DNA from 4 places in the Streptomyces sp. NBC_00390 genome. Region 1 is predicted to be linked to each of the others. Evidence: riboswitches for the same ligand, from Rfam matches in the RefSeq annotation. Region 1 holds a riboswitch; each other region holds the start of a gene.
What was found. Region 1 has a riboswitch for cyclic di-AMP ahead of OHS70_RS22385 (transglycosylase family protein). Riboswitches for the same ligand answer to the same signal wherever they lie in the genome.
Positions count from the first base shown of each region.

Region 2: another riboswitch for cyclic di-AMP. It lies ahead of OHS70_RS08355 (transglycosylase SLT domain-containing protein); the one in region 1 lies ahead of OHS70_RS22385 (transglycosylase family protein).
Region 3: another riboswitch for cyclic di-AMP. It lies ahead of OHS70_RS09220 (M23 family metallopeptidase); the one in region 1 lies ahead of OHS70_RS22385 (transglycosylase family protein).
Region 4: another riboswitch for cyclic di-AMP. It lies ahead of OHS70_RS03350 (M23 family metallopeptidase); the one in region 1 lies ahead of OHS70_RS22385 (transglycosylase family protein).

Region 1 covers NZ_CP107945.1:5,075,598-5,083,265, reverse strand. The annotation lists gene OHS70_RS22410 (VOC family protein) at 328-1,122, shown strand; gene OHS70_RS22405 (Ppx/GppA phosphatase family protein) at 1,144-2,097, opposite strand; gene OHS70_RS22400 (DUF501 domain-containing protein) at 2,153-2,680, opposite strand; gene OHS70_RS22395 (FtsB family cell division protein) at 2,713-3,192, opposite strand; gene eno (phosphopyruvate hydratase) at 3,318-4,598, opposite strand; gene OHS70_RS22385 (transglycosylase family protein) at 4,933-5,565, opposite strand; cyclic di-AMP (ydaO/yuaA leader) riboswitch at 5,569-5,773, opposite strand; gene OHS70_RS22380 (transglycosylase family protein) at 6,038-6,940, opposite strand; gene OHS70_RS22375 (cytochrome P450 family protein) at 7,079-7,668, opposite strand, start outside.
Region 2 covers NZ_CP107945.1:2,006,771-2,014,438, forward strand. The annotation lists gene OHS70_RS08350 (stearoyl-CoA 9-desaturase) at 1-507, opposite strand, end outside; gene OHS70_RS08355 (transglycosylase SLT domain-containing protein) at 1,415-2,281, opposite strand; cyclic di-AMP (ydaO/yuaA leader) riboswitch at 2,286-2,446, opposite strand; gene OHS70_RS08360 (FAD-binding oxidoreductase) at 2,842-4,227, opposite strand; gene OHS70_RS08365 (helix-turn-helix transcriptional regulator) at 4,338-6,005, opposite strand; gene OHS70_RS08370 (hypothetical protein) at 6,207-6,752, shown strand; gene OHS70_RS08375 (ATP-binding protein) at 6,836-7,309, opposite strand; gene OHS70_RS08380 (helix-turn-helix domain-containing protein) at 7,455-7,668, shown strand, end outside.
Region 3 covers NZ_CP107945.1:2,253,477-2,261,144, reverse strand. The annotation lists gene OHS70_RS09235 (DNA gyrase/topoisomerase IV subunit A) at 1-2,199, opposite strand, end outside; gene OHS70_RS09230 (M16 family metallopeptidase) at 2,373-3,752, shown strand; gene OHS70_RS09225 (M16 family metallopeptidase) at 3,770-5,137, shown strand; cyclic di-AMP (ydaO/yuaA leader) riboswitch at 5,365-5,530, shown strand; gene OHS70_RS09220 (M23 family metallopeptidase) at 5,543-6,313, shown strand; gene OHS70_RS09215 (GntR family transcriptional regulator) at 6,529-7,206, shown strand; gene OHS70_RS09210 (HPr family phosphocarrier protein) at 7,379-7,660, opposite strand.
Region 4 covers NZ_CP107945.1:792,985-800,652, forward strand. The annotation lists gene OHS70_RS03325 (STM4014 family protein) at 1-403, shown strand, start outside; gene OHS70_RS03330 (STM4013/SEN3800 family hydrolase) at 477-1,283, shown strand; gene OHS70_RS03335 (STM4012 family radical SAM protein) at 1,280-2,629, shown strand; gene OHS70_RS03340 (STM4011 family radical SAM protein) at 2,637-3,518, shown strand; gene OHS70_RS03345 (SGNH/GDSL hydrolase family protein) at 3,544-4,335, opposite strand; gene OHS70_RS03350 (M23 family metallopeptidase) at 4,518-5,546, opposite strand; cyclic di-AMP (ydaO/yuaA leader) riboswitch at 5,551-5,709, opposite strand; gene OHS70_RS03355 (tyrosine-protein phosphatase) at 6,481-7,293, shown strand; gene OHS70_RS03360 (DUF6126 family protein) at 7,305-7,430, opposite strand; gene OHS70_RS03365 (helix-turn-helix domain-containing protein) at 7,478-7,668, opposite strand, start outside.

The DNA.
Region 1 (7,668 bases):
CAAGGGCCGGTGGCCGGTGAAACCAAGCCCCCTTCCCCTGTGCGGGTGACAGCCCCCGAACACCTTCAAATGTGCGCCCGGCAGCTCAACCGACGCACAGGAAGGGCCTTCCGGGCCCCCGAACGGCCTCCACGAAGCCCATCAGGGCCTTTTTCCTTGTGAAGAAGTTCACGAACTTTCCCGCGACCCCCCGCGGGCGGCGTCACGCCCGGGCGGATCCACCGGAAACTTCGGACCTCGTCCGACGTGTTGCGGCACGCGCCGGCAGAGGCACAGTGCCAGGCTGATCCAGCTGCACACGCAGAGACCCGGCGAAAGAGAACCACCATGCTCAGCACTGATTTCGTCCCCGGCTCCCCCTGCTGGATCGACCTGGGCGCCCCGGACGTCGAGGCGGCGGCTGCGTTCTACGGGGCCGTGTTCGGCTGGCAGGCCCAGCCGCTCGGCGACGAGACGGGCGACTACAAGGCCTTCCGGCTCGACGGCAAGGCGGTGGGCGCGATCGGACGGCTCACCGAGGAGGGCGCCCGTCCGGCCTGGATGACCTACTTCAACACCCCCGACATCGATGCCACCGTCAAGGCCGTGACGCACGCGGGCGGCTCCGTGCGGACCGCTCCCTCCGAAGCCTCGGACGAGGGGCGGTTCGCCCAGCTCACCGATCCGCAGGGGGCGCAGTTCGCCGTCTGGCAGGCCGGCAGCTACCCGGGCCTCCAGCTCACCGACGCGCCCGGCAGCCTTGTCTGGATCGAGCTGTACACCACCGACGCGGCCGCCGCGCAGAGCTTCTACAACACCGTCTTCGGCTGGACCGGCCAGGACATGGAACTCCCCGGCGGCGAGGGCGCCTACACGATGCTGACGCCCAAGAGCCTTCCGCAGGAGCGGAGGTTCGGCGGACTCATGGCGGTGCCTGAGATGTTCACCGCCGGGGAGAAGCAGCCCTATTGGCACCCGGTCTTCGGCTCGGCGGACTGCGACGCGACGGTGGCCCTCGTCCGGGAGAACGGCGGCCAGGTCTCGATGGGACCGGAGGACGCGGAGGGCGTCGGCCGGCTCGCGGTGTGCAACGACCCGGCGGGGGCGGAGTTCGTCGTCCTCACCCCGGCCCCGCCCGCCTGAGACCGCACGTGCCCGATCCGGTCAGAACCAGCCTTCGGCGGCCTTGTAGGCGATGCCGTCGAGGATGTCGTGCTCGCTGACGACAACCTCGCGGGCGCCGATGCGCTGCATGATCGTGAGCAGGACGAGCGCCCCGGCCCCGATGACGTCGACCCGGCCGGGGTGCATCACACCGATCGTCGCCCGCTCGTCGTGCGTGGAGCGCAGCAGCATCGTGGTGATCTCCTCGACCTTCTCGTAGGAGATGCGCGAGTGGTGGATCGCGGCCGAGTCGTACTCCGCGAGACCCAGCGCGATCCCGCCCACCGTCGTCACCGAGCCGGCCAGGCCGACCAGCGTGCGGGCCTCGGTGATCGGGACGGTCTTCTCGACGGTGTCGAGCGCGGCCTCGATGTCGGCGCGGATCGCCGCGATCTGCTCCGGGGTCGCCGGGTCGCCGGGAGCGTGACGCTCGGTCATGCGTACGCAGCCGATGTCGACGGACCGGGCGGCGCGGGCGTGCTCCTCGCCGACCACGAACTCGGTCGAACCGCCGCCGATGTCGACGACGAGATACGGCGTGGGCAGGTCGGTGCGGCCGGCGAGCGACCTGGTGGCGCCGGTGAAGGAGAACTCGGCCTCCTGGTCACCGGTGATCACCTCCGGCTCCACGCCGAGGATGCCGAGGACACCGCGGACGAAGTCGTCCCGGTTCTCGGCGTCGCGCGAGGCGGACGTGGCCACGAACCGGATCTTCTCGGCGCCGAGTTCCTTGATCACTGCGGCGTACTCGCGGCAGGCCGCGAAGGTCCGCTCCAGCGCCTCGGGGGCGAGCCGCCCGGTGCGGTCGACGCCCTGCCCGAGCCGGACGATGGTCATGCGCCGGTCGAGTTCGGTGAGCGTGCCCGCGCCGGATGCGCCGGACGGCGCGGTGACGTCGGCGACGAGCAGGCGGATGGAGTTCGTGCCGCAGTCGATGGCGGCCACGCGGGTCATGGGGACGGACTCCTTGGTATCGGCTGGGAACCGGGGGCGCTGCCCGCGGTCGGTGTCAGGCCTCGTCCGGGCAGGGCGACACGCACGGACCCTTGGCCCACCACTCCGGCAGCATCGCGATCGCCTCGTCGCCCAGCGGGTTGACGCCGGGACCGGCCGCGAGGGAGTGGCCGACCAGGACGTGCAGGCACTTCACTCGGTCGGGCATACCGCCCGCGCTGGGGAAGTCCTTGAGCACCTCGATGGCGTCCCGGCGCGCGATGTAGTCCTCGTGCGCGGCGCGGTAGGCCGCCGCGAGCTCCGGGTCACTCGCCAGGCGCTCCGACATCTCCTTCATGACGCCGTTCGCCTCGAGCGTGCCGATCGCGGACGCGGCCCGCGGGCACGTCAGGTAGTACAGCGTCGGGAACGGGGTCCCGTCGGGAAGCCGGGGAGCGGTCTCGACGACGTCCGGCTGACCGCAGGGGCAGCGGTGCGCGATCGCGCGCAGACCGCGCGGCGGCCGGCCGAGCTGCTCCTTGAACGCGGCGATGTCCGCGGCGGTGGGCTCGGTGTGGTCGGTGGTGGGAGGAGGGGTTTCCATGCCTGCCTTGCTGCTTCGGGTTCGCTGTTGCGCTACTTGTTGCGGTCGGCGTTGTCCACGCCGTTCCAGACGTTCGAGTACCAGGGGCGGTCGGCCGTGCTCTCGTCGTCCCGGCGCTCCTCGGCGGCCCTGGGGTCGATCACGGTGATGAAGCCGGTCTCGCCCGGGCGCACATAGTGCAGATGCTCGCGGGCCAGCCGCTGGATGTACATGTCGTCCTGGAGACGCGCCTTCTCGTCGCGGAGTTCCTCGACCCGCTGGCGGGCCTCGGCCATCCGGCGCTGCTGTTCGGCGATCTCGGCGCGCTGGGACACGTACTGACGCATCGGGTAGGCGAGCGCGACGACCAGGGAGCAGACGACCAGGGCCAGAAAGGCGGCGCGTCCGGTGAGCCGGGAGCGGCGGGCCTGGCGGCGGCTCTGGGACCGGTAGACGCGGGCGGCGGTCTGCTCGCCGAGCAGCCGCAGTCTCGTCGCGGTGGAGAACCGGTCCGCGTCCGGCCTGCGTGCCATTCCTCTCGCCTCCCCTTCACACGCGTACGTCCCCGGACACGGTACGGGACCGTGGCCGGGGACGTACGGACGACAGGGCGTCAGCCGGTGATCAGCCAGGGATCACGCGGTGCCCCGGCCGGTGATCAGTCCTTGTAGCGCGGGAACGCGCTGCGTCCCGCGTACACCGCCGCGTCGTCGAGGATTTCCTCGATACGCAGCAGCTGGTTGTACTTGGCGACGCGCTCGGAGCGGGCCGGGGCGCCGGTCTTGATCTGTCCGCAGTTGGTGGCGACGGCCAGGTCGGCGATGGTGACGTCCTCGGTCTCACCGGAGCGGTGGGACATCATGCACTTGAAGCCGTTGCGCTGGGCAAGCTCCACGGCGTCCAGCGTCTCGGTCAGCGAACCGATCTGGTTGACCTTGACGAGCAGGGCGTTGGCCGCGCCGTCCTCGATGCCACGGGCCAGGCGCTCCGGGTTGGTGACGAAGAGGTCGTCGCCGACGATCTGCACCTTGGTGCCCAGCTTGTCGGTGAGGACCTTCCAGCCGGCCCAGTCGTCCTCGAACAGCGGGTCCTCGATGGAGACCAGCGGGTACGAGGCGACGAGCTCCTCGTAGTACTCGGTCATCTCGGCGGCCGAGCGGGCCTTGCCCTCGAACTCGTAGGCGCCGTCCTTGTAGAACTCGGAGGCGGCGACGTCGAGCGCGAGCGCGATGTCCTTGCCGGGGGCGTAGCCGGCTTCCTTGACGGCCTCGAGGATCAGGTCCAGGGCGGCGCGGTTGGAGTCGAGGTTCGGCGCGAAGCCGCCCTCGTCGCCGAGGCCGGTGGACAGGCCCTTCTGCTTCAGGACCTTCTTGAGGGTGTGGTACACCTCGGTGCCCCAGCGCAGGGCCTCGGAGAAGGACTCCGCACCGATCGGCGCGATCATGAACTCCTGGATGTCCACGTTGGAGTCGGCGTGCGAGCCGCCGTTCAGGATGTTCATCATCGGAACGGGCAGCAGGTGCGCGTTCGGGCCGCCGAGGTAGCGGAACAGCGGCAGGTCGGAGGCCTCGGACGCGGCGTGTGCCACGGCGAGGGAGACGCCGAGAATGGCGTTGGCACCGAGCGAGGACTTGTCCGGGGTGGCGTCCAGGTCGAACATCGCCTGGTCGATCAGGCGCTGCTCGGTGGCGTCGTAACCGACGAGCTCCGGGCCGATCTGCTCGATGACGGCGAGGACGGCCTTCTCGACGCCCTTGCCCTGGTAGCGGTTCTGGTCACCGTCGCGGAGCTCGAGGGCCTCGAATGCACCGGTGGAGGCGCCGGACGGAACGGCAGCACGACCCGTGCTGCCGTCGTCGAGGCCAACCTCGACCTCGACCGTGGGGTTGCCTCGGGAGTCCAGGATTTCCCGGGCTACGACGACGTCGATGGACGGCACGAGCATCTCCTTCTGGGATGTGACGCTGGTAGTGCAGGTCTCTTTGGCCTTGCGGCAAGAGCCTAACCGCCTCGCGGGCATCGGCTGCCCGATGCCCGCCCCCTGGGACGAAAAAGGGCATCAAGACCGCCGCTGCCGGACAAATGGTGCCGGATCTACCCGTCGGTAACCACTTCCGCGGGCCGGAAGGACTGAACCCCGGTCCGGCACCAAGGGGGGAAGGGTGCGCCGGACCGGGGCGAGTGGGGGACGGGGCCTGCCGCGGCGGCCGGTGGTCCGCCGGGTCCACCGGTGTGCGGGAGCCCCTGGGGACGCCGAGCGTCCCCGGAGGGGGTCAGCCCAGGCGGAGCAGCTGACCCGGGTTGATCACATTGACGTCCTTGATGACGTCCTTGTTCAGGTCGTACAGCTTCTTCCAGCCGCCCTTGACCTTCTCGGCCTTGGCGATCGAGCTCAGGGTGTCGCCGGCCTTGACCTTGTACTCGGCCTTCTTGGCGGCCTTCTTCGCCGGGGCCGCCGGGCGCTCGGAACGGGTGACCGGGGCCTCGGCCCGCTTCGGGGCGGGCTTCGCGGCATCGGCGCCGCCGGCGTACGGGGCGCTGGACAGGTTCACGCCGCAGTGCGGCCACGCGCCCTTGCCCTGGCCGGCGAGGACCTTCTCGGCTATCTCGATCTGCTGCGACTTCGACGCCTGGTCGGCGGTCGCGGCATAGGCGGAGCCGCCGTATGCGGCCCAGGTGGAGGCGGAGAACTGCAGTCCGCCGTAGAAACCGTTGCCGGTGTTGACGGACCAGTTGCCGCCGGACTCGCACTGGGCGACGGTGTCCCACTCGGACGCGGTCGCGGCGGACGCGGAGGTGGCACCGAGGACGGGGACGGCGATGGCGGCACCGGTGACGCCGACGAGCGTGGCGAAACGGGTGGCCTTGGACGGGCGACGGCGCTTGAGCGTGGTGGCGCGCAGCATGGGACATCTCCTCACCGACGCCTGCGAGGTGAGCTGTCGGGTTCGGGCCGGTGGGGTGTCCCCGGTTCCGTCAGGAACCACGGGACGAGTGCCCGGCCGCGCACCTGGTGCGCGGCTTCACCCCAAGCCGGTTCCGTCCGTCGGTCTCAACGTCCGGGCCCGGCACTTACCTTGGGTCCCCCGCTCCTGCCTACGGCGCTGTGAGCGACGACTGTTCCCCCCGACCGGCGGCAGGATTCGGCGTGACGGTCGACGGGGCCCGCGATGGCGAGCGGTCAGACCGTAGACACAGCTCTCCCCGATGTTCAAAGCGTGAACATCGGGGAGAAATCACCCGAACCGGACGGATGGAAAGTCCCTTTTTCGCAGGTCAGACCCGAGATGGCCGGATCGCGCAAGCGCGGTACGCGAGTTGCCGCAAAGAGACCCTTGTCTCACTCGAACAGAACGGACATAACGCCGCGAACTGCCGCTACTTCAGATCGAGATCAAGGCTCTGGCCGGGGAGGATGAGATCGGGGTCGGCGCCGACGGTCTCCTCGTTGGCCTGGTAGATCGCCTTCCAGCCGCCGGACACCTCGCGCTCGTCGGCGATGGCCCACAGGCTGTCGCCGGGCCGGACGGTGTACGCGCCGGGCTCGGCGTCCGCTTCCGCGGCCGCCCGCTCCGAACTGTCGCCACGTGAGGCATGACGGCCCGTTTCACGATCCTTGTCCGTACTACCCGATTCCGCCTCGTCGGGAGCGGGTTCACCCCGGTGCTTACCGGTGCCGTTCGACGCGTCGGCACCCTCGGGGGCCGGATCCCCGGAAGCGTCCTCGGTCGGGTCGGACTGCCCCGCCTGGTTCGATGTGCCTGATTCACCCTTTGAATCCGACTTGTCCTGCGTGCTCTTCGGCACGTCACTCGTGCCGGGATCCTTCGACCCGGCCGGAGCGCTCGGCTCCGGTGACACCACCTCGCCCAGCTCCACACCCGGATCGACACCGGCCGCGGCGTCATCGCCCTGCAGCCCGGCGATCGCACCGCACATGGGCCATGCCTCGGGCCCCTGCGCGTCGAGCACCTTCTCGGCGACGGCTATCTGCTGGGAGCGGCTGGCGAGGTCGGCGCTGGGCGCGTACGCCGTGCCGCCGTAGTCCTCCCAGGTCTCCTGCGAGAACTGCAGCCCGCCGTAGTACCCGTTGTCGAGGTCGGCACTCCACATGCCACCGCTCTCGCACTCGGCGACGCGGTCCCATGTGGCCCCTTCCGCCGCGGAGGCGGATCCGGCGCCGAGCAGCGGAATGGCGATGGCGGAGCCGGTCACCCCCGCCGCGACGAGGAGTGCCGGAGCCTGACGGGGTCGGCGGTGCCGTCCGTTCCCGGAGCGCATGCGGTTGCCTTTCGCGTGACTACAGATGACTGCGTGCCTGCTGGTACGGCCGAGTCGACGGTGAACGTAGTCGGATCGCACGTGAGTCACAAGTCGATGCAGCGGAGATCACGTGAAAGTCACGATATTGATCGTGCGTCAGTTTCCGGAAAGTGTGAACTCAACGGGCAGAGTGCGCAATCCACGCATGATGAGTCCCCCACGCCACCGCAAATCGGCCGGATCGCCCGCAAGTCGCACATCCGGCATTCTTCGGAGCAGCGTCGCGAGCGCGGTCTGGCCCTCCAGCCTGGCCAGCGGCGCACCGAGGCAGTAGTGGATGCCGTGCCCGTACCCGAGGTGCTGGTTGTCGCTCCGGGACAGGTCGAGCGTGTCCGGATCGCTGAAGCGCTCCGGGTCGCGGTCGGCTGCCGCCAGTACGACGAGCACGGGGTCTCCCGCGGCGATGGACTGCCCGCCGATGGTGAGCGGCTCGGTGGCGAAGCGCCAGGTCGCGAGCTCCACCGGCCCGTCGTAGCGCAGCAGTTCCTCGACCCCGGTCGCCAGCAGCTCGCTCTCGCCGGCCGCGAGGGAGCGCTCCAGCCGCTCGCGCTGAACGGGGTTGCGCAGCAGCGCGTACATACCGTTGCCGATGAGGTTGACGGTGGTCTCGAAGCCGGCGAAGAGAAGGATGAAGGCCATCGCCGCGGCCTCGTTCTCGGTGAGGTGCTCGCCGTGGTCGGACGCCT
Region 2 (7,668 bases), 3.1 Mb from region 1:
GAACAGCTTGCCCAGCACCCGCCACCACATCGCCTCCCGCGTCATGCCCGGTCGCAGGCCGAGGCTGATCAGGAAGGCCTGCACGGTGGGGTCGCGGAGCGTCATGTGGTGCGCGGCATGGTGATCGGCCACATGCTCACGGCTGTAGCGCTCGAAATTCTGGATCACCAGGATCGAGGAGACCGCGCGGCCGATGGCGATGTCCGTCGTGCGGCGGCGGTACATGTTGCGGTGCGAACACTGGTGAAAGATCATCATGCGCAGATTGCGCATGCCGTGCAGGGTGACGGCCCATCCGGCCGGCAGGACGAGCAGCCACCAACTGCCGAGAATCCAGGCGATGGTGGACAGCGCGCTGCCCGTCACCATGGCGGTCGTGGCGGCGATCAGGTGGTAACCGGCCGTCCAGCCCGGCGAGTTCTGGCCCTCGATCGGTTTTCCGGTGAACAATGTCAGCCGATGCTGCAGGAATCCCGGGAGGACGCGCATCGTTTCCCGGGGATCCATTCCGTGATGGTTCTGATCACTTCCCGCCGGCCGCAGCGACTCCGCCGCCATCCCGCCCCTCTCACAGTTTCCGTCGCACGGCCCGGGCCGGAACCTGCCCGGGCCGATGGCTCAATTACGCCGAAACGTGGGGTGTTTCAGTCCCAGCCCGTGTCCTCGCCCTTTGCGCCGCCAACCGGAACGGAGGCGTCCCATCCGGTGTCACTGAGAACGCCCCCGGAAACCGGATGAGACGCATCCCATTTACCGTCATGACCTGCGGACTTGGCGGCTAAGACCGTTCCGGCACCGCCTGCGATCAGCGCACTCGTGAATGCCGCGACCACGGCACGGTGAATACGACGTGGCATGTGTTTCTCCCCCTCAATCACACCGCGCCGGGCAGCGCGGTGAATTGCTATTGACTCGATACTGCCAGCTGCGGAGGGGCAGTTCGGGGTAATGCGGTGTCCGCAAAGGGACAGGCCAGAAGTGGACTTGGACAGAACGGGCCCTCACGGCCCCGGGGCTGGTCACGGCAGGGGCCGTTGACGGTTGCTCCGAGTGGGGGGTTTCCATGGGGGCAATGACTGACGGCCCTGGGGCCGGCCAGGGCCGGGCCGTTGGCGGCCCGACGGTCCCCGGGCTGGTCACGGCAGGGGCCGTTGGCGGTTCCTGGGAGTGGGGGGTTTCCATGGGGGCGATGACTGACGGCCCCGGGGCCGGCCAGAGCGGGCGACCTTGGTGGTTGGCGGCCAGGACCGGGTCGTCAAGGTCGTGGCAGGGTGTCGGTCCGAAAGGCGCCGGGAGGCCGGAGGACTCGGCCACCGTCGGGCTCCGGCCCGATGTCGGCCCGCCGCACTCCGGCTGTCAGGGCAGCACAATGCCCGGGGCTCCGCCGAACCCCGGGCATCGCAGAGCTGTCGGGTCAGTAGGGACCGTTCACGTTGTCGATCGAACCGTACTTGTCGGCGGCGTAGTTGCACGCGGCCGTGATGTTGGCGACGGGGTCGAAGGGGTCCATCGCGGTGCCCGGGACGTGGTAGGCGGCGAAGGTCGGGTCGATGACCTGGAGGAGTCCCTTGGAGGGCGTTCCGGCCGCGGCGTTGGAGTCCCAGTTGTTCATGGCCTGCGGGTTGCCGGAGGACTCGCGCATGACGTTGCGGTGGATGCCCTCGTAGGTGCCCGGAATGCCCTCCCGGCCCATGATGTCCAGCGACTCCCTGATCCAGCCGTCGAGGTCGTTGGTGTACACCGGGGCGGCCTGCGGGGCCGACTCCGGCGCGGACTGCGTGGCAGCGCCGCTCTCGGCGGCCGGTGCGCTGGAGCGCTCGGAACGGTCGGCACGGTCGGACGAGGAAGGCCGCTTCTCGGCGGGGGCCGGCGTCTCCGCCTTTGCCTCTGCCTTTGCCTTGGTCTTTGCCTTCGCGCCGACCGTCAGCTTGAGGCCCGGGTGAATGAGCGAGGGGTTGTCGCCGACGGCCTCGCGGTTGTCCTTGTACAGCTGCTTCCAGCCGCCGCTCAGCGAATGCTGGCCCGCGATCTTGTAAAGGGAGTCGCCGGGCACCACGGAATAGGTGACGGGCCTGATCTTCTCAGCGGCCACCTTCGTGGCGACGGCGACGGTCGGTGCCACGGCCTGTTCGGCGGCCACGGCCGTCGTCGGCTGCGCCGCGCCGGCGGAGGTCGCTCCCAGCATCGGGAGGGCGAGTGCGGCACCGCCGGTACCCGCGGCGACGAAACTGCGAGTGAGGGGGCTGGACTTGGGACGGCGGTGCTTACCCTTTGCAGGCATGACGAATTCCTCTCCGTCGCCTGCGAGGTGAGCTGTCGGGTTCGGGCTGGAGATGCCCGGTCGCACGGGGAGTGCGACTTCACCCCGAGCCGTTCCGGATGCCGGATCGGCGCTTACCTGGGTCCCCCGCTCCTGCCTACGTCCGTGAGTGGGTGCGGTTCCGGACAGCGGCAGGATTCGGCGGTCCGTCCGGATTGAGGTGACCGTAGGCGAGGCCCATCGGATGGAACAAGCCCGAAATTCACACCACAATCCGCCCAATGAATCCGATCATGGGAAATGCGTGATCAATTCCTGGCAGTACTGCTCAACTTGCCACCCCTGGAAGGGAAATGAACCGAGGGACAAAACTGCACATCTCTGCACTCGTGACCCATATCACTCACAACAACAGGAACAGTCGTCGCCGTGACGGCGCATCAGAAAGCGACAAGCGGGGTAACTTGTCGCTATAGAGACACCTCTATAGAAATTCGGACTAATCACCCCACATGCCGCGTTCTCCCTCATGATCGGGAACGGTGCAGTTCAGAGCCTCAGGGGCGGCGTCGGAGGGCTGCTCAGGGTGCGATGTTGTGGTTCAGGCGGAAGAGGTTGCCGGGGTCGTAGCGCCGCTTGAGTGCCACCAGGCGGTCGTAGTTCTGCCGGTAGTTGGTCCGCACCCGGTCCTGGTCGTCCTGGTCCATGAAGTTCACATAGCCGCCGGCCATGGAGTACGGCCGGAGGGCGGCGGCGTAGTCGCGGGCCCAGCCGGTGGCGGCGTCGCAGTCGGCGCGCGTCAGCAGGGTCGGGCTGAGAGCCGTCGAGAAGCCGGCGTCCCGGTAGGCGAAGGCGGTCTCCTCGGGCCCCACCCGGTGGCAGGCACCGTCGATGGGGAAGATCACCGTCGTGCTCTGGATCGTGGGGGTGGTGGCGCCGTACTCGACATGCGCGTCGAGCGCCCCGTCGGGCAGACCGTGGCTGAAGGTGCCCTTCCAGTAGTGGAAGAGGCCCGCCGGCAGCAGCTCGTCGAAGAGAGTGTTGATCACCGGATAAGGCATCCGATCGAGGTGCCGCCCCACGACCGGTCCGAGACCGGCGAGCCGTGCACGGATGCGGTCGTCCTGGTCCCGGGGGCCGCTCCAGCAGGTCACGACTGCGCACAGGGGCCGCCCGTGCCACCGCTCGGGCAGGAAGGGCAGCGCCGGCCCGAGTCCCACGACGAGCAGCGCGCCGAGCTCGTCCCCGGAGTCAGCGATCAGCTCGCGGTACCCCCGCATCACGTCGGCGTCCAGGGGATAGAACGTCGGCCCGCCGAGGATGTCGGCCACAGGATGCAGCCGGTACTCGAACGATGCGACGACCCCGAAGTTGCCGCCTCCGCCCCGCAGCGCCCACAGCAGGTCCGCCTCGTGCTCCGGCGTACAGGTCCGGAATGATCCATCGGCCGTGACCACATCCGCCGAGAGCACATTGTCGCAGGCCAGACCGCATCTCCGGGCCAGATGACCCATGCCGCCCCCGGTGGTCAGACCGCCGATTCCGGTGGTGGAGACGACACCACCCGTGGTCGCCAGGCCGAAGGCGTGCGTGGCGTGGTTGAGATCCGCCCAGGTGCAGCCGCCCTCGGCCCGAGCGGTGCGCGCCCCGGGATCGACCCGGATGCCGCGCATGCCCCCGAGGTCGAGCACCAGGCCGTCGTCGCAGGTGCCGTACCCGGCGACACTGTGGCTGCCGCCGCGCACCGCCAGCCGCAGATCCCGCTCGCGGGCGAAGTCGACGGCGGCGACGATGTCGGCCGTGTCAGCGGCCCGGACGATGATCGCCGGCCGCCTGTCGTGCACCGCGTTGTAGACCTTGCGGGCCTGCTCGTAGCCCGCGTCGCCGGGCCGGAGCACGTCGCCGTGTACAGCTTCCCGGAGCTGCTGCGCCTGTGTGTCGTCGAGTGCCGGTGTGAAGGTGGTCATGGCCGCCACCGCCTTTCCCTCAGCACCGTTGTAATCCCGGGGCCGGGTGGCGCTCATCGCCGTAACCGCCCATTGCGCCGCGGCACGCATGGGCAGAACCGCCTATGCGCTCACGCCAGGCCGTGGGTGTACGCGTAGGCGGTGGCGGCCGCCCTGGAGGGCACGTCGAGCTTCGCGAAGATGTTGTTCAGATGGCGGGCGACGGTGTGCTCGCTGATCACCAGCTCGGAGGCGATGGACCGGTTGGTCCGGCCGGCTGCCACAAGACGCAGCACCTCGGCCTCACGCTGGGTGAGCTCGCCCGGCAGACGGTGACGCACGTCACTGAGCAGGGCGGCGGCCCTTCGCGCGTCCGGGGCCGCGCCGAGGCGTTCGAAGACCGCCCGTGCCGCCTGAAGCTCCAGCCGCGCCCCTTCGGCGTCCCCGGCGGCCCGGTCCGCGGCGGCGAGTGTCATCCGTACCTGCGCGGCCTCGTACGGCACCCCCAGCTCCAGCCAGAGCGCCAGCGCCCGGTGCAGCAGAGGCAGGGCGCGTTCCGGCTCCTTCTCCGCGAAGGCGACCGCCCCACGGGCCGCGGCGGCCGTCGCGTGCAGCACCGTGGTCCCGGACTCGCACCGCTGCTGCCACTCGCGTGCGATCGACTCCAGCTCCTCAGCGGCCGTGCGGGCCTGGTCGAGCTCTCCGAGCGCGAGCGAGACCTCGACCTGCGCGGCGAGCAGCCGGCAGCGGCCGACCCGTGTGCCGCCGTCCCGGCCCGCCACCGCGAGCCGGAGCGCGGCGGCGGCGGACTCCGCCTTGCCCTGAGCCAGGCGCAGCAGGGCAAGGCCGGGCTGCGGGTCGCGGCCGAGCTCGTGGGCCCGCGCGTACGAGGCCTCGGCCGCGGCCAGGTCGCCGCGCCGCCGCTGGATGCCGGCGGTCAGATAGATCGCCTCCGCGGCGACCCGGGCCTCGTAGGGCAGCAGCTCGGGGACGCTCAGCGCGGCTGCGGTCTCGGCCCGGGGCCAGTCACCGCAGAGCTCGAGCACCTCGACCTGGTGGACTCGGCACAGACCCCGGTAGTTGTTCTCCGCCGGCATCGAGGCGCACCAGGCCATGGCGGCGTCGGTCCACTCGACGGCCCGTTCCAGGTCTGCGCAGGCCATGCACTGCTGGAGGCCGAGGCAGTAGAGCCAGCCGGTGAAGAGCGGGCTGAGCTCCCCCGCCATGGCCGAGCACATGGCGTCGTCGAGCAGGGCGAGCCCGGCGGCCACCCGGCCCTCGGCCAGCAGCACGCTCGCCTGTGCCTCGGTGCTCATCGCGGCGAGATCCGCGCTGCCGCAGCGCCGTGCGATGCCGGCCATCCGGCCGGCACAGCTCATGGCCTCGCCGAACGCACCGCGCCGCTGTGCCTCCTCCGCCTCGACCCAGGCGAGATAGCACTGCTCCACGCATTCGGGCTCGTCCGCGAGGTGCCGCCGAGCCCGCCCGAGCCACCCGGCGGCTGCCGCCGTCCGCCCGGCCAGCTGGTACTCGTAGTGGAGCATCCACGCGGTGAATCCGGCCTGCCGGTCGGCGCCCGCCGCCGCATAGCCGGAGTAGGCCCTGGTCCGCGCCTCGACCGATTCCTCGACCTTGCTGTTCCACCAGGCCGCGTCCGCCAGCACGGCGAGATCGTCGGGGCCGAGGTGATCGGCGTCCACGTCGCGCAGGAGTGCGTACGCCTCCGCCCACGCCTCCCGGCCGGCGGCTGCCCGGGCCTGGTCGATCGCCCGTTCGTCGCCGCTGCTCCGATCAGCCATCGCGACTTCCTTCACGCACTCCTGATCAGCACCGACCCCTTACCAGGATAGGAGCGGGCGGCGCGATCGCTCGTGCGGAAAGGACTCGTCGCGCCGGCCCTCGGGTGCGAAGGCGCGCTGCGGACGGCTGGGACGCCGTGCGTACAGTGGCGCTCGGCGGTCTCTGTCGTCAGGGCCGCACGGGAGACGGGGAGACTCTGGATGACCGACGTCGCCACGGCCGACTGGTGGGAGCTGCTGCCTGCCGGTATCCGCGAACAGGTCGACGGGTACGTCCTCCAGGACGCCCGCATGCAGGCCATCCGCATCGTCTACGAGACCGGCCGCGCCCACGGTCTGGGGCTCATCGACGCCCAACTTGTCGTCTACGACCGTTACCTCCACCACGGCGACAGGATCGCCCGCACCCCCGACTGCCCACTCGACCTGGAGTCCTTGGCCGCCCGTGCTGCCGGCGCCCCCGGCCGCGTCGTGGCGATCGAGGCAGTCTGGGACGGCGACACGGTCCACGACTGGTTCGTGGACCTGCTGGCCGTCACCGCCGACCCCGCCGACGAGCACCGGCTGGCCACCATCTACCGGGACGCGGCCGTGCGGCACCTCGGAGACGAGGATCGCGGCACGCTGCACCCGTCTGCGGCAGCCGCCGACAGGGCGGGCAGAGCCCTGGCCACCCATCTCTCGGTCCCCTTCCACTTCGCCGGCCCGGACACCCCTGACGACCAGGCCCCCCGTTGGCGGCCTTGAGCAACGAAACGGGGCCGTCTCCTGTGGGCCTGCATGCCGCGCCATTGCTTGAGGCGCGGGCGCATAGCCCGACGTTGTCCCCGCTACGGGCGCCGTGGCAGATCGAGTTCGGCTCGGACGGTCTTGCCGACGGGTACGCGGTCGAGCACACACCACCGGTCGGCCAGTGCCTCCACCAGGAGCAGACCTCGACCGGAGGTCTCCCCGGGAGCGGGCGGGGACAGACGGCCCGGAGCGGGGGGTTGCTTCTCGCCACGGGTGTCGGAGACCTCGATCCTGAGGACCGCGCCGGGAACGCGGGTCAGCGTGAGCTCGAAGTCCCGGCCGGGCACGCGGCCGTGCGTCACGGCGTTGGCAGCCAACTCCGCGACCAGCAGAGCCGCAGTGCCGGAGAGGTCGCTGCCCTGCGGGACGCCCCAGCGGTCGAGCTGATGGACGGCGAGGTGGCGGGCGAGGCGGGCGCCGCGCGGGGTGGAGCTGAAGCGCTGGGTGAACACACATACGGTGACGGGCGATTGGCCGACGTCGGAGGTTGTCGGTGTGGCGGGGGTCGTCATGACGGCCAATCTGGCCTGGAAATATGCCAGTTCACCAGCACCGAAACCCGTACGCTGCGTCAGCGTACGGGTGCGAAGGGTGGACGGTACGCGTAACGAAGCGTGACGATGGGTGGGTTACGTACCGTACGTGGAGGTGGCCGGCATGATGGCGGGCGAGATGGGCGCGGCGGAGGGTACGGGCGGCGGCGGGGCGGAACCGGAAAGCTCGGACAGCTTGAAGGCGTTCGGGGAGGTCGTCAAGGCGTTCAGAAAGCGGGCGCGGCTGACGCAGGAGCAGTTCGCGCCCCGGGTTCGGTACTCGGTGCCGACGGTCGCATCGATCGAACAGGGGCGCAGGTTTCCTCCGGCGGACTTCG
Region 3 (7,668 bases), 2.8 Mb from region 1:
GTCGTCCAGCGTGTCCGACGAACCGGCCACCGTGAAGACCACCGCGTCCGCGGCAGGGTCGACCGCGGTGAACGAGATCACCTCGGCCCCGTCCGTGAGCTTGATGCCGGCCATACCGCCCGCCGCGCGGCCCTGCGGCCGCACCTGCGAGGCGGGGTAGCGCAGCAGCTGGGCGTCGGAGGTGATGAAGACCAGGTCCTCCTCGCCCGTGCGCAGTTCGATGCCGCCGACGATGCGGTCCCCGTCCTTGAGGGCGAAGACCTCCAACTCGTCCTTGTTCGACGGGTAGTCGGGCACCACGCGCTTGACGACGCCCTGCAGGGTGCCCAGCGCGAGGCCGGGCGAGGACTCGTCGAGCGTGGTCAGGCACACCACGGTCTCGTCGGCCTCCAGGGACAGGAACTCGGCGACCGGGGCCCCGCCCGACAGGTTCGGCGTGGACGCGGTGTGCGGCAGCTGAGGCAGATCGATCACCGACAGCCGCAGCAGCCGCCCGGCCGAGGTCACCACGCCCACGTCGCCGCGCGCGGTCGCGGGAACGGCCGAGACGACCACATCGTGCTTACTGCGCTTTCCGCCGTCGTCGGGGAGCGGCTCCCCGGTGACCGTACGCGCCAGCAGGCCAGTCGAGGACAGCAGCACTCGGCACGGGTCGTCGGCGACCTCGAGCGCCACCGCGGACACCGGCGTGGCCGCCGACTCCAGCAGCACCGTGCGCCGCTCGGTGCCGAACTTCTTCGCCACCGCGGCGAGTTCGCCCGAGACGAGCTTGCGCAGCTCTGCGTCCGACTCCAGGATCGCGGTCAGCTCGGCGATCTCCGTGTTGAGCCGGTCGCGCTCGCTCTCCAGCTCCAGGCGGTCGAACTTCGTCAGTCGCCGCAGGGGTGTGTCCAGGATGTACTGCGTCTGGATCTCGGAGAGCGAGAAGCGCTCCATCAGGCGCTGCTTGGCCTCCGCGGAGTTCTCGCTGGACCGGATCAGCCGGATGACCTCGTCGATGTCGATCAGGGCCACCAGCAGGCCCTCGACGAGGTGCAGCCGGTCGCGCCGCTTGGTGCGGCGGAACTCGCTGCGCCGGCGCACCACGTCGAAGCGGTGGTCGAGGTAGACCTCGAGCAGCTCCTTGAGGCCGAGGGTCAGCGGCTGCCCGTCCACCAGTGCCACATTGTTGATGCCGAAGGACTCCTCCATCGGCGTCAACTTGTACAGCTGCTCGAGGACCGCCTCGGGGATGAACCCGTTCTTGATCTCGATGACCAGCCGCAGTCCGTGCCGCCGGTCGGTGAGGTCCTTGACGTCCGCGATGCCCTGGAGCTTCTTCGCCGAGACCAGATCCTTGATCTTCGCGATGACCTTCTCAGGGCCGACCGTGAAGGGCAGTTCGGTGACGACCAGGCCCTTGCGGCGCGCCGTCACGTCCTCCACGGTGACCGTGGCGCGGATCTTGAACGTGCCGCGGCCGTTCTCGTACGCGTCCTTGATGCCGCTCAGGCCCACGATGCGGCCGCCGGTCGGCAGGTCCGGTCCCGGTACGTAGCGCATGAGGGTCTCGAGGTCGGCGCCCGGGTGCCGGATCAGATGGCGGGCGGCGGCGATGACCTCGCCCAGATTGTGCGGGGGCATGTTCGTCGCCATACCGACCGCGATGCCGGACGCGCCGTTGACCAGCAGATTCGGATAGGCGGCGGGCAGTGCGACCGGCTCGCGCTCCTGGCCGTCGTAGTTCGCCTCGAAGTCGACCGTGTCCTCGTCGATCGACTCCGTCATCAGGCTCGTGGCGTCCGCCATGCGGCACTCGGTGTAGCGCATGGCGGCCGGCGGGTCGTCGTTGCCCAGCGAGCCGAAGTTGCCGTGGCCGTCGACCAGGGGCAGCCGCATGGAGAATGGCTGCGCCATGCGCACGAGCGCGTCGTAGATCGACGCGTCGCCGTGCGGGTGCAGCTTGCCCATGACCTCGCCGACGACACGGGCGCACTTCACATAGCCGCGGTCCGGCCGCAGACCCATCTCGTTCATCTGGTACACGATCCGGCGGTGCACCGGCTTCATGCCGTCACGTGCGTCCGGCAGGGCCCGGGAGTAGATCACCGAGTACGCGTACTCGAGGAAGGAGCCCTGCATTTCGTCCACCACGTCGATGTCGAGGATCCTCTCCTCGAAATCGTCCGGCGGCGGGGTCTTCGTGCTGCGGCGGGCCATCGCGGCTGCTGCTCCTTCACGTACCAGGTCTGGATCTGACGCGGACCATTGTGGACCGTCCCACTGACAACGCCGACCTCGACCCGGGAACTTCGCCAGGTGTCAGCGCGCTTGCATACAGTGGCAGGTCTGGCAGCAATTACAGTTTCGCGATCGAAGGGACGTACATGCCCATGGGTCACACGGCCACAGCGCAGGCCGACTCCGGCGGCCTGACAGCGACAGAGCACCGCCTGGCCAACGGCCTGCGCGTGGTGCTCTCCGAGGACCACCTGACCCCGGTCGCCGCGGTCTGCCTCTGGTACGACGTCGGCTCACGCCACGAGGTCGAGGGCCGCACGGGCCTCGCCCACCTCTTCGAGCACCTGATGTTCCAGGGCTCGGGCCAGGTGAAGGGGAACGGCCACTTCGAGCTCGTCCAGGGCGCCGGCGGCTCGCTGAACGGCACGACGAGCTTCGAGCGCACCAACTACTTCGAGACCATGCCGACCCACCAGCTGGAGCTGGCGCTCTGGCTCGAGGCCGACCGCATGGGGTCGCTGCTGGCCGCCCTCGACGACGAGTCGATGGAGAACCAGCGCGACGTCGTCAAGAACGAGCGCCGCCAGCGGTACGACAACGTGCCGTACGGCACGGCCTTCGAGCGGCTCACCGCCCTCGCCTACCCGGAGGGCCACCCCTACCACCACACCCCGATCGGCTCGATGGCCGACCTGGACGCGGCGACCCTCGAGGATGCCCGCGCCTTCTTCCGCACCTACTACGCGCCGAACAACGCGGTGTTGTCGGTCGTCGGCGACATCGATCCGGAGGAGACGCTCGCCTGGATCGAGAAGTACTTCGGCTCCATCCCCGGCCACGACGGCAAGCAGCCCCCGCGCGACGGCTCCCTGCCCGAGAACATCGGCGAGCAGCTGCGCGAGGAGATCGTCGAGGAGGTCCCGGCCCGCGCGCTGATGGCCGCCTATCGCCTGCCGCACGACGGCACACGCGAGTGCGACGCCGCCGACCTGGCGCTCACCGTCCTCGGCGGCGGCGAGTCCTCCCGGCTGCACAACCGCCTGGTGCGCCGTGACCAGACGGCTGTCGCGGCAGGCTTCGGCCTGCTGCGCCTCGCGGGCGCGCCGTCGCTGGGCTGGCTGGACGTCAAGACGTCCGGCGGCGTCGAGGTCCCGCAGATCGAGGCCGCGGTCGACGAGGAGCTGGCACGGTTCGCCGCCGAGGGCCCCACGCCCGAGGAGATGGAGCGAGCCCAGGCGCAGCTGGAGCGTGAGTGGCTGGACCGGCTCGGCACCGTCGCCGGCCGGGCCGACGAACTGTGCCGGTACGCCGTGCTGTTCGGCGACCCGCAGCTCGCGCTGACCGCCGTGCGGCGGGTGCTCGAGGTCACCGCCGAGGAGGTGCAGGCGGTCGCCAAGGCCCGGCTGCACCCCAGCAACAGGGCGGTCCTCGTGTACGAGCCCGCAGCCGAGGACAAGGGCGAGGAAGGCGACGAGGCCGGCTCGGCGGACACCTCCGCCGACAACGACGAGCAGGAGGGCGCGGACCAGTGAGTGACGCTGCCGTGACCATGGACTTCCACCCGCAGCCCACCCCCGGCACCGCCCGGCCCTGGGCCTTCCCCGCGCCCGAGCGCGGCACGCTGGGGAACGGTCTGACCGTGCTGCGCTGCCACCGCCCCGGCCAGCAGGTGGTGGCCGTCGAGATCTTCCTCGACGCCCCGCTGGACGCCGAGCCGGACGGTCTGGACGGCGTCGCCACGATCATGGCGCGTGCCCTGTCGGAGGGCACCGACAAGCGGAGCGCCGAGGAGTTCGCGGCCGAGCTCGAGCGCTGCGGCGCCACGCTCGACTCGCACGCCGACCACCCCGGCGTCCGGGTCTCCCTGGAGGTCCCGGCCTCCCGGCTGCCCAAGGCGCTCGGCCTGCTGGCCGAGGCACTGCGGACGCCCGCGTTCGCCGACAGCGAGGTCGATCGCCTGGTGCGCAACCGGCTGGACGAGATCCCGCACGAGACGGCGAACCCGGCCCGGCGCGCCGCCAAGCAGCTCTCCAAGGAGCTCTTCCCTGCGAGCTCGCGCATGTCGCGGCCGCGTCAGGGCACGGAGGAGACCGTGGCGCGGATCGACTCCGCGGCGGTGCGGGCCTTCTACGCCGCCCATGTGCGGCCCGCCACCGCCACTGCCGTGATCGTCGGTGACCTCACGGGAGTCGATCTGGACGCCGTGCTCGCCGACACCCTCGGCGCCTGGACCGGTGACAGGACCGAGTCACGTCCGGTACCGCCGATCACCGCGGACGACACCGGCCGGGTGGTCATCGTGGACCGTTCCGGGGCGGTGCAGACCCAGCTGCTCATCGGCCGCATCGGCCCGGACCGCCACGACCGCGTCTGGCCGGCCCAGGTGCTGGGCGCGTACTGCCTGGGCGGCACCCTCACCTCCCGCCTCGACCGCGTGCTGCGCGAGGAGAAGGGCTACACCTACGGCGTACGGGCCTTCGGCCAGGTGCTCCGGTCCGCGCCCGACGGCACCGGTGCGTCGATGCTCGCCATCAGCGGCTCGGTCGACACGCCCAACACCGGCCCGGCGCTGGACGACCTGTGGAGGGTGCTGCGCACACTGGCGGCCGAGGGCCTGACCGATGCCGAGCGCGACGTCGCCGTGCAGAACCTGGTGGGCGTCGCCCCGCTGAAGTACGAGACGGCGGCGTCCGTGGCGGGCACGCTCGCCGACCAGGTCGAGCAGCACCTCCCGGACGACTACCAGGCGGAGCTGTACAGGCGGCTGGCCGAGACGGGTACGGTCGAGGCGACCGCGGCGGCCGTCAACGCCTTCCCGGTGGACCGGCTGGTCACGGTGCTTGTCGGTGACGCGTCGCAGATCGAGGAGCCGGTGAGGGCGCTCGGTATCGGTGAAGTGACCGTCGTCAGCGGCTGATTGAGCCGCGGGACGACCGGCGCAGCAGACATACAACTCAAAACCGACAAGTGGAACCCCGGCTTCAGGTGTGATGCCGGGGTTCCGTCTTTTGTCCGTTTTCATGCGGCAGTTGGGGCTATGCCCTGTGGCGTGCGCTACAAAAGGTGCTGAATTTTTGGCGATCGGATGAAGATCGGCCTAGCGTCAATCCGGCTGTTCGCCGTAGCCCGCCGCATCCGCGGCACGGACAGTCATCGCCGAGTCCCCGTCAGGCGCGAGCCTGGGGAGCCGGGGACCCACTCAGTCCCTGGGGTGAATCGGTCGCCTTCACACCCCGTGCGGAGGTGCCCGTAGGAGACCTTCCTGCTCCGAACCCGTCAGCTAACCCGGTAGGCGAGAAGGAAGGAAAGGACCAGCCTCTTCATGGCGTTCACCCGTGCCACCGGGAAACATCGTGGTCCGAGCCGGCTGGCGCGTCGCAGCGCGGGTATGGCCACCGTCGCGACCCTCGCCACCACCGGCGTCATCGGAACCCTCGCCTCTCCGGCCCTCGCTGCCGACGCCGAAGCCCCCTCGCCCGAGGACACCGGCCTGACGCAGGTCGTGGCGGTGGACACCGTCGCCGACGAGGTCGCCGACCAGGCTGCCGCGCAGAAGGAGGAGGCCGCCAGGGCCGCCGCCCAGGCCAAGGCCGCGGCCGAGGCCAAGCGCAAGGCCGAGGCCCGCGTCAAGGCCGCCCGCGAGGCCAAGGAGCGCGCCGCCCGTGAGGCCGAGCGCCGTCGCCTCAACTCCTTCCAGCTGCCCGTCGCCGGCTCCTACGTCTCCACCGCCTACCAGGCCGGCGGTGCGCAGTGGTCCTCCGGCAGCCACACCGGCATCGACTTCCATGCCGCCTCCGGCACCTCGGTCGTGGCCGTCGGCTCCGGCACGGTCGTCGAGGCGGGCTGGGGCGGTGCGTACGGCAACAACGTCGTGATCCGGATGAACGACGGCACGTACACCCAGTACGGTCACCTCTCGTCCATCGGCGTCTCGGTCGGCCAGCGGGTCATCCCCGGCCAGCAGATCGGTCGGGCGGGCTCCACCGGCAACTCCACAGGCCCGCACCTCCACTTCGAGGCCCGGACCACCGCGGACTACGGCTCCGACATCAACCCGCTCGCGTACCTGCGCGCCCGCGGCGTCACGGTCTGAGGCCCGCGCCGCCCGCAACCGACCCCCGCACCACATCGAAGGCCCTGGCCCGCCGCCAGGGCCTTCGGCGTTACTTGTACTGGCCAAAAGATATCCATGAATTTCGGTCTGCCATCGGAAAATCACGCCGATTGCAATAGAGTCACGGCCAGGAACAGGGGTGGGAACGCACACCGTCGGCAGCGTTTCGCGCGAATTAAAGCGGAGGTTCGGTCATGCGCATTCCCGCGCACTCGGTATGCACGGCGATCCGCGACGACATCGTCTCCGGTGTGTTCGAGCGCGGCAGCAGACTGACCGAGGAACAGCTCGCCCGCCGCTACGGGGTCTCCCGGGTCCCGGTCCGCGAGGCCCTGCGCACCCTGGAGTCCGAGGGCTTCGTCGTCAGCCGCCGGCACGCCGGCGCCCATGTCGCCGAACCCACCGAGCAGGAGGCGGCCGACCTCCTGGAGATCCGGCTGCTGCTGGAGCCCCTGGGGGCGGCACGGGCGGCGCAGCGGCGCACCGAGGCACACCTCAAGGTGCTCCGCGGCCTGGTCAGGCTGGGGCAGGAGCGGGCGCGTCGCGGTGAGGGCGAGGATCTGCGTTCGCTCGGCAGCTGGTTCCACGAGACGCTCGCCCAGGCCTGCGGCAGCCCGGGGCTGACCGCCCTGCTCACCCAGCTGCGCCACAAGATCGCGTGGATGTACACCGTGGAGCAGCCCGCCAAGCCCGTCGAATCCTGGGCCGAGCACGGCGCGATCGTGGACGCCGTGGCGCGCGGGGACGTGGAGCGGGCCAGGACTCTGACCGCCCTGCACGCGGAGCGGGCCGCGGTGGCGCACCGGCTGCGCCGTCCCGAGTGGGTGAGGACTTCGCAACATGCCGTAAACACCACGAGCGTCCGTCATTAACACGAGCGCCGTATACAAAGATGTGTAATGTCGTGCAGCGGGCCTATTTATGCTGCCCGAATTCCGTGCGGCATTCAAAAGGCCGGGGGAAAGAGTGAAGCCGCGGTGTCCCTGATTCGGGATGCCGCGGCTTCGCCATGAATTCGACCGCCCGGTTGCGCGGCCGAACGCGTCAGACGGTCTCGGGGAGTTCCTCGAGGCCCTCGGCCACCAGCTTGGCCAGACGGTCCAGGGCGGCTTCGGCACCCTCGGCCTCCGAGGCGAGCACGATCTCTTCGCCGCCCTGTGCGCCGAGACCCAGGACGGCGAGCATGGACGCGGCGTTGACCGGAGTGCCGTCGGCCTTCGCGATCGTCACGGGGACGCCGGAGGCCGTGGTGGCACGGACGAAGATGGACGCGGGGCGGGCGTGAAGGCCCTCGGCCCAGCCGACAGTGACGCGGCGCTCAGCCATGGTGTTGC
Region 4 (7,668 bases), 4.3 Mb from region 1:
TGTGGTGGTGGTCGCGGGCCGTGCCACCCACGCGGTGGTCAGGACGAGCCGCTCCCCCATGACCAACCTGCATCTGGGTGGTGCTCGGGGCGACCTGGCGGCTGCCCGTGCGGCGACCGAGGCGGCGGGCGGCAGTTGGGGGCGGACGCTGGAGCTCTGCGAGCGGACCGCGGCCTGCTTCCCGAGGTCCCTTCGCGTGGGTGTGGATCTGCTGCCTGCCACCGGCTGGCGTCGTTTCGCCGTCGGCGAGGTCAACGCCTTCGGGGATCTGCTGCCGGGACTGTCCGGCCTGGCGGGCAGCGAGGCCGAAGGCCAGGACACCTATGCGGCGCAGGTCTCCGCCGTGCTGCGCAGATCAACCGAACCGAACGGAACAAGGAACCACCACCGTGCAAGCCCCTGACCCGCAGGCCCTCCGGCCTCCCCACCTGGAGCTCCACCCGGAGCCCGAACCCCGCAGCGAACCGCAGCCGGACATGAACGCGGTCGTCGGCCGTGACGATCTTCTGCTCGTCACCCTGGACACACTGCGTTTCGACGTCGCGGCCGAGCTCGCCGCGGCGGGCCGGATCCCGAACCTGGCGCGGCATCTGCCCGGCGGCACCTGGGAACGGCGTCATGCACCCGGCAGCTTCACCTACGCCTCGCACCAGGCGATCTTCGCCGGCTTTCTGCCCACCCCGGCGACGCCGGGACCTCATCCCCGGCTGTTCGCCGCCCGTTTCGCGGGGAGCGAGACCACCGCCGGCCGCACCTTCGTCTACGACACCCCGGACCTGGTGTCGGCCCTCGCGGGGGCGGGCTATCGCACGGTGTGCATCGGTGGCGTCGGGTTCTTCACCAAGCAGGGTCCGCTGGGCTCCGTCCTGCCGGGGCTGTTCCAGGACAGCCACTGGGAGCCGGAGTTCGGCGTCGCCTCGCCCACCTCCTTCGAGGCCCAGGTGGCGCGCGCCGAGCAGGTGGTCGCGGCGCTGCCACGCGAGCAGCGGCTGTTCCTGTTCGTCAACGTGCCCTCGCTGCATCAGCCCAACTGGTTCCATCTGCCGGGCGCGACCCCTGCGGCGGGCGACTCCCGCGAGACGCACGCGGCCGCCCTCGAGTACGTGGACCGGCACATCGGCCGGCTGTTCGCGGCGGCCGCCGGCCGCCGCCGCTGCTTCGCCATCGTGTGCTCCGACCACGGCACCGCGTACGGCGACGACGGATTCACCGGCCACCGGCTCGGTCACGCATCCGTCTGGACGGTCCCGTACGCCCACTTCTTCCTCGAGGCATCCGTATGAGCGCCAGCAGCAACGTCCCGCGTCCGTACCAGAGTTACGTCTACGCCTACCCGCACAAGACCGCCTACCGCCCCTTGGGCAGGGACGGCAGAGACCGGCCGGCGCTGCGCGAGGTCTGGGCGGGGGAAGGCAAGGACGCGCTCTCGCTCTACGCGCACATACCGTTCTGCGAGGTCCGCTGCGGCTTCTGCAATCTCTTCACCCGGATCGGCGCGCCCGACGAGCTCACCGGCCGCTATCTCGACGCCCTGGACCGCCAGGCGACCGCCGTGCGCGAGGCGCTCGGCGACGACGGTCCGGTGCACTTCGCCGCGGCCGCCTTCGGCGGCGGCACGCCCACCTGTCTCACCGCGGCCGAGCTCGAGCGGCTGTGCGACATCGCCGAGGAACGGATGGGAGCAGATCTGCGGGCCGTCCCGCTCTCGGTCGAGACCTCTCCGGCCACGGCCACCGCCGACCGGCTGGCCGTGCTCACGGCACGCGGCGCCACACGGGTGAGCATCGGCGTGCAGAGCTTTGTCGACGCGGAGGCGAAGGCGGCGGTGCGCCCGCAGCACCGCGCCGACGTGGAAGCGGCACTCGGCCGGATCCGTGATGCCGGTGTCCCGGTGCTCAACATCGATCTGATCTACGGCATCGACGGCCAGACCGAGCACACCTGGCGGGCGTCACTGGATGCGGCACTGGTCTGGGAGCCGGAGGAGCTGTACCTGTATCCGCTGTATGTGCGCCCGCTGACCGGCCTCGGCCGGCTCGGGGACCGGAGCGACGCGGCATGGGACACCCAGCGGCTGCGGCTGTACCGGGCGGGCCGGGACCATCTGCTGACGCATGGCTACGAGCAGGTGTCGATGCGGATGTTCCGCCGCCGCGGTGCCCCTCGGCAGGGCCCCGGCGACCACGCCTGCCAGACCGACGGCATGATCGGCCTCGGCTGCGGTGCGCGTTCGTACACCTCGGCCCTCCACTACTCCTTCGACTACGCCGTCGAGATGCGAGAGATACGCGGCATCATCGACACCTTCACGCAGGCCGACGACTTCACGCGGGCCGAGGTGGGCCGCCGGGTCGACGAGGACGAGGCGCGCCGCCGGCATCTGCTGCAGTCGCTGCTCCAGGCCGAGGGCATGGAGAGGGCAGGCTACCGCGAGCGGTTCGGCGCGGATGCGGCCGAGCACTTCCCCGCGGAGCTGGAACGCTTCGCGGCCCGGGGCTGGCTCGACGAGGACGCCGAGCCGGGCCGGCTGAAGCTGACGCCCGAGGGGCTCGCGTACTCGGACGCGCTGGGGCCTGAACTCTTCTCGGCCCCGGTACGGGCCGCCATGGCCGCGTACGAGCTGAAGTGAGCATGCCGTGGACCTGACCATGCTGTACCGCGGGCCGCTCGCCTCCTGTGATTACGACTGTCCGTACTGCCCGTTCGCCAAGCGCCGTGACAGCAGGGAGCAGCTGCGTGCCGACCGGGCGGCGCTGGAGCGGTTCGCGGCCTGGGCCGCGGCGCAGCGGGGGGACCGGCTGTCGATCCTCTTCACACCGTGGGGCGAGGGGCTCGTCCGCTCCTGGTACCGGCGGACCCTGACCGAGCTCTCGCATCTGCCGCACATCCGCCGGGTGGCCGTCCAGACGAATCTCAGCTGCCGTACGGACTGGACGGCGGACGCGGACCCCGGCACGCTCGCGCTGTGGTGCACCTACCACCCGGGCCAGACCCCGTACGACAGGTTCCTTCAGAAGTGCACCGATCTGGCAGGGCAAAGGATCCGGTTCAGCGTGGGTGTCGTCGGTCTTCCGGACCATCTGGAGCAGGCACGCAGGCTGCGCTCCGAGCTGCCGGCCCACGTGTATCTGTGGGTCAACGCAGCCGAGGGCCACGCATACACCGATGAAGAGGCGGCGCTGTGGACGGCGCTCGACCCACTGTTCCCCTACAGCCGCCACCCGCACCGCTCCGCCGGCCTGCCGTGCCGTACGGGCGAGTCCGTCGTCTCCGTGGACGGCGACGGCACGGTGCGCCGCTGCCACTTCGTCCGTGCCGAGCTGGGCAATCTCTACGACGGCTCGTTCCGGCGAGCCCTCGGCCCGAGGGCCTGCCCGCTCGCCGTCTGCGACTGCCACATCGGTTATGTGCATCTGGAGACGCTGCCGCTGTACGACGTGTTCGCGGGCGGCGTGCTGGAACGGATCCCGGCGGCGGCCCCGGCCGGCGGGCCGTGGACCTCGGCGGCGCGCCCCTGACCGGGCAGGGGCGCCGCCGTCCGGGTCACAGCGGCAGCAGGTCCGGGCGCTTCGCCTCGACATGGTCGCCGGAGCTCTCGCCCCGCAGCCGGCGCCCGATCCAGGGCACCAGGTGCTCACGTGCCCACTGGATGTCGTCCCGGCGCACCTCGAGCGCGCCGCGCGGCGGCAGCGGCGGCCACGGCTGGTCGGGGTCGGCAGGCACGTCGAGCCCGAGCACCTGGGCGGCGCGCAGGGCGACCCGGGTGTGCCCCTCCGGCGACAGATGCAGCCGGTCGGTGTCCCAAGCCCGGCGGTCCTGGACGGACTTCAGCGACCACAGGTCGAGCACCGGGCAGTTGTAGCGGTCGGCAATGGCCCGCACATGCGCGGTGTATGTGGCGATCTTGCCGCGCAGATGGCGAAGGACCGGGACGTCTCGGGTGTCGAACCCGGTCGTCACCATGACGGTGCCGACCGCGCTCGACAGATCGGCCACGGCACGCTCGAAGCGCTCGGCGACATCGTCGGGGTCCGTGCCGGGCCGGATGATGTCGTTGCCCCCCGCACAGAACGACACCAGGTCCGGGGCGAGTTCCCTGGCCCTCGGCACCTGGTCCTCCACGATCTGGTCGAGGAGCTTGCCCCGCACGGCGAGGTTGGCGTACCGGAAGGTGTGCTCCGGCATACGGTCGTCCAGCAGGACCGCGAAGCGGTCCGCCCATCCGACGAACGTCCCGCCGGGTCCGGGGTCTCCCACGCCCTCGGTGAAGCTGTCACCGATCGCCGCGTACGACCCGATTCCGCCGCTGTTCCCTGTTCTCGAATCGTCTGCCACGGGAGCACATCTTTCCCTTACGGGTGTGACCTACGCGACCGTAAGGAGGGGTTGACGCGGGGTGATCTTTGCCACCGGTCAAGTTTCGCCCAAGCCGGAATACCCCGGCTCCCCCGCCCCGCGTGAGCGGTGACGGGGGAGCCGGTCCAACAGCGCCCGAACCTGTCAGGGAGTCAGGGCGGTCAGATGGAGACGCCGTTCTGGCGCAGGTAGGCCAGCGGGTCGACGTCGGAGCCGTAGCCGGGTCCGGTGCGGATCTCGAAGTGGAGGTGCGGACCCGAGGAGTTGCCGGTGTTGCCGGACAGGCCGATCTGCTGGCCGCCGGTCACCGACTCGCCGCTGGAGATGGACAGCGAGGAGAGGTGGGCGTACTGGGAGTAGGTGCCGTCGGTGTGCTGGATGACGACCTGGTTGCCGTACGCGCCGCCCCAGCCGGCCGAGACGACGGTGCCGGCAGTCACGGACTTGACGGAGGTGCCCGTGGCGGCGGCGAAGTCGACGCCGGTGTGGTAACCGCTGGACCACATCGCGCCGGCGGTGCGGTAGGCGGTGGACATCGGCGCGCCCTCGATGGGTGCGGCGAAGCCGGAGCCGGAGGCCTGCTCGGGGGCGGAGGTCTGCTCGGCGCTCGGCTCGGAGGACTGCTCGGGGGCGGAGGTCTGCTCGGCGCTCGGCTCGGAGGACTGCTGCTCGACAGGCTCTGCCGTGTCCGCCGGGGCGGGCCGCGCGTCGTCACCGGACGGCCGGGTCTGCGACTCGGACGGGGACTCGGACTTCTCGGTGGCCTTTGCCTCGGAAGTCTTCGCCTTCCCCTTGCCGTTGATCGTCAGCCTGAGGCCGGGGTGGATCAGCGAGGGATTCTCGCCGACGGCTTCGCGGTTGTCCGCGTACAGGCTCTGCCAGCCACCGCGCACATCATGCTCAGCGGCGATCTTGGAGAGGTGGTCGCCGGGGACGACCGAGTAGGTGGTGGCCTTCTTGCCGGCCGGCGCATGGGCTGCCGATCCGGCCGAGAAGGTGGCCGGGGCAGCAGCATGTGCCTTCCCGGACGCGGCGGCAGGTGCCGTGGCGGGCGCGGCCTTGGCTGCGGCGTGTGCGCCGGTGGCACCCATCAGCGGGAGGGCGATGGCGGCGCCACCCGTACCGGCGGCGATGAAGCCGCGGGTGATCCGGTTGGACTTGGGACGACGGTGCTTACCCTTTGCGGGCATGGCGCATTCCTCTCCGGCGCCGGCGAGGTGAGCTGTCGGGTTCGGGCTGGAGCTGCCCGGCCGGACAAAATGTCCGACTTCACCCCAAGCCGTCCGATTTGATCGGATGCGGCGTACTACCTGGGTCCCCCGCTCCTGCCACACGTGGATGGGATCGAATTCCGGACAGCGGCAGGATTGGGCGGTCCGTCCGGATTGCGGTGACCGTAAGCGAGTTTGTCGGGCCGGAACAAGCCGCCGATTTCCGGAAGTAATGCCGAGCGGGGAAAGCGCTGCGGATTTCCCGTCACGCTCCGTGGATCGCGGATCTTCGCCCCCCGCGCCGACAACGGAATTCGACCTCGAGGCCCGGCCACGGACGGTCACAAATATGACCCTGCTCACGACCCGATTCCAGCGCGCCCCACATCAGGGCACGCCATACCGGAACCATCCAATTCGGACAGAAGCACCATTTAATGATTTACACCGCCACTCACCGATCAAGCCCCACGACGATCAACGCAATTCGCCCTTCCGTGGGTCGAGGAAAAGTGATGCACATCACTCCATTACTCCGCCGTGGGGCCTCGGCGATCCTTCTATTCACCGCCGACGAGGTCGGGGGACGGCATTGAATTCGACCGGCTCCCCTCCGCCGAGGAATGCGAAAGCATCCGGGTGACTCTCCGTATACACGTGTCAGGCGCGTCGACACGGCGCACAGGGACGGGAAGTCGCTTCCGGTCCCGCTCGGGCGCGGGTGGCCGCATCGACCGGGGCCTGGTCCGAACCAGCCGGATCCCCGGATCACTCGCCGCGACCAGGGCGGACGGCGCAACGCCCCTGCAGGACGGCCGAGATGATTGCCCGATAAACGGGTGTCGTATCGTCGGGAGCCACATCACGCCACCGTCGGCGAGCCGCGCCGATGGCAGTCACCTCAGGAGTCCACGTGACGCAGCAGCTGCCGCAGACCCCGTCGACAGAACCCGAGCTGGCCGGAGTTCGTAACTTCCGGGATGTGGGCGGACTGCCGACGGCGGACGGCCGGCGGGTGCGGTACGGGAGGCTCTTCCGCAGCGGTCACCTGGCGAACGCGACGGCGAGCGATGCGGCGTTCCTCTCCGGGCTCGGGCTGCACACGATCTTCGACTTCCGCAACGCCGCGGACCAGAAGCTGGAGGGTCCCGACGTCGATCTTCCGGGCGTACGCAATGTGAACCTGCCGCTCAGCGACCCGGCCGACGGCGCGGAGTTCTGGACGATGGTGCGCGAGGGCAACCTCGACCAGCTGAAGTCGATCCTCGCGGACGGCAAGGCCGCGGGCCGGATGTCCGCGTCGTACCGGATGATCATCAAGGAGCGCACCGGCGAGCACAGCCGGGTGCTGCACGCACTGGCCGAGGACAGCGTCCCTGCGCTCATGCACTGCGCCGCCGGCAAGGACCGGGCCGGTCTGTCGATCGCGGTGTCCTTGCTCGCGGTCGGCGTGGACCGCGACGCGATCGAGGCGGACTACCTCAAGTCCAACGACCCCCACCGCCGCTACAAGGTCCGGCGCAAAGACAACTCCCCCGCCGCGATGTCCCCCGAGGTCATGGAGCTGCTCGCCCCGCTGTTCGACGCCCGCGCCGAGTATCTGGCCGCGGCCTTCGAAACGATCGAGGAGACGTGGGGCGGCACGGAGCGCTATCTCTCCGATGGCCTGGGGCTCTCCCCCGAGACGCGCGAGCGCCTGCGCGAACGGCTCCTCGACGAGGCGTGACGCCTTGCGCGCTACCCCTTGCCGCCCACCAGGAAGAGCAGATAGAGGAAGCCGGCGAAGAGGTGACCGGCTATCAGGTAGACGAACAGCCTGATCACCAGGCCTCGGGGGAACCGCTCCTCCTGCTGCTGTGACATGACGGACCTTTCTGTTCAGGACGGAGCGCGAACCGCGCACCGGGGTCTCAGACGTGCGGGTGCAGCTCGGGGCTCTGCAGGAGGGTGTGGACGAACAGCAGCTCTGCCCCGTCCGGGGTGGCCGCCGCCAGGCGGTGGGGGGTGAGGGAGTCGAAGTGCGCGCTGTCCCCCGGTGCGAGTTCCTGCACGAAGTCACCGAGGCTCAGCCGCAGCCGCCCCTCGAGGACATACAGCCACT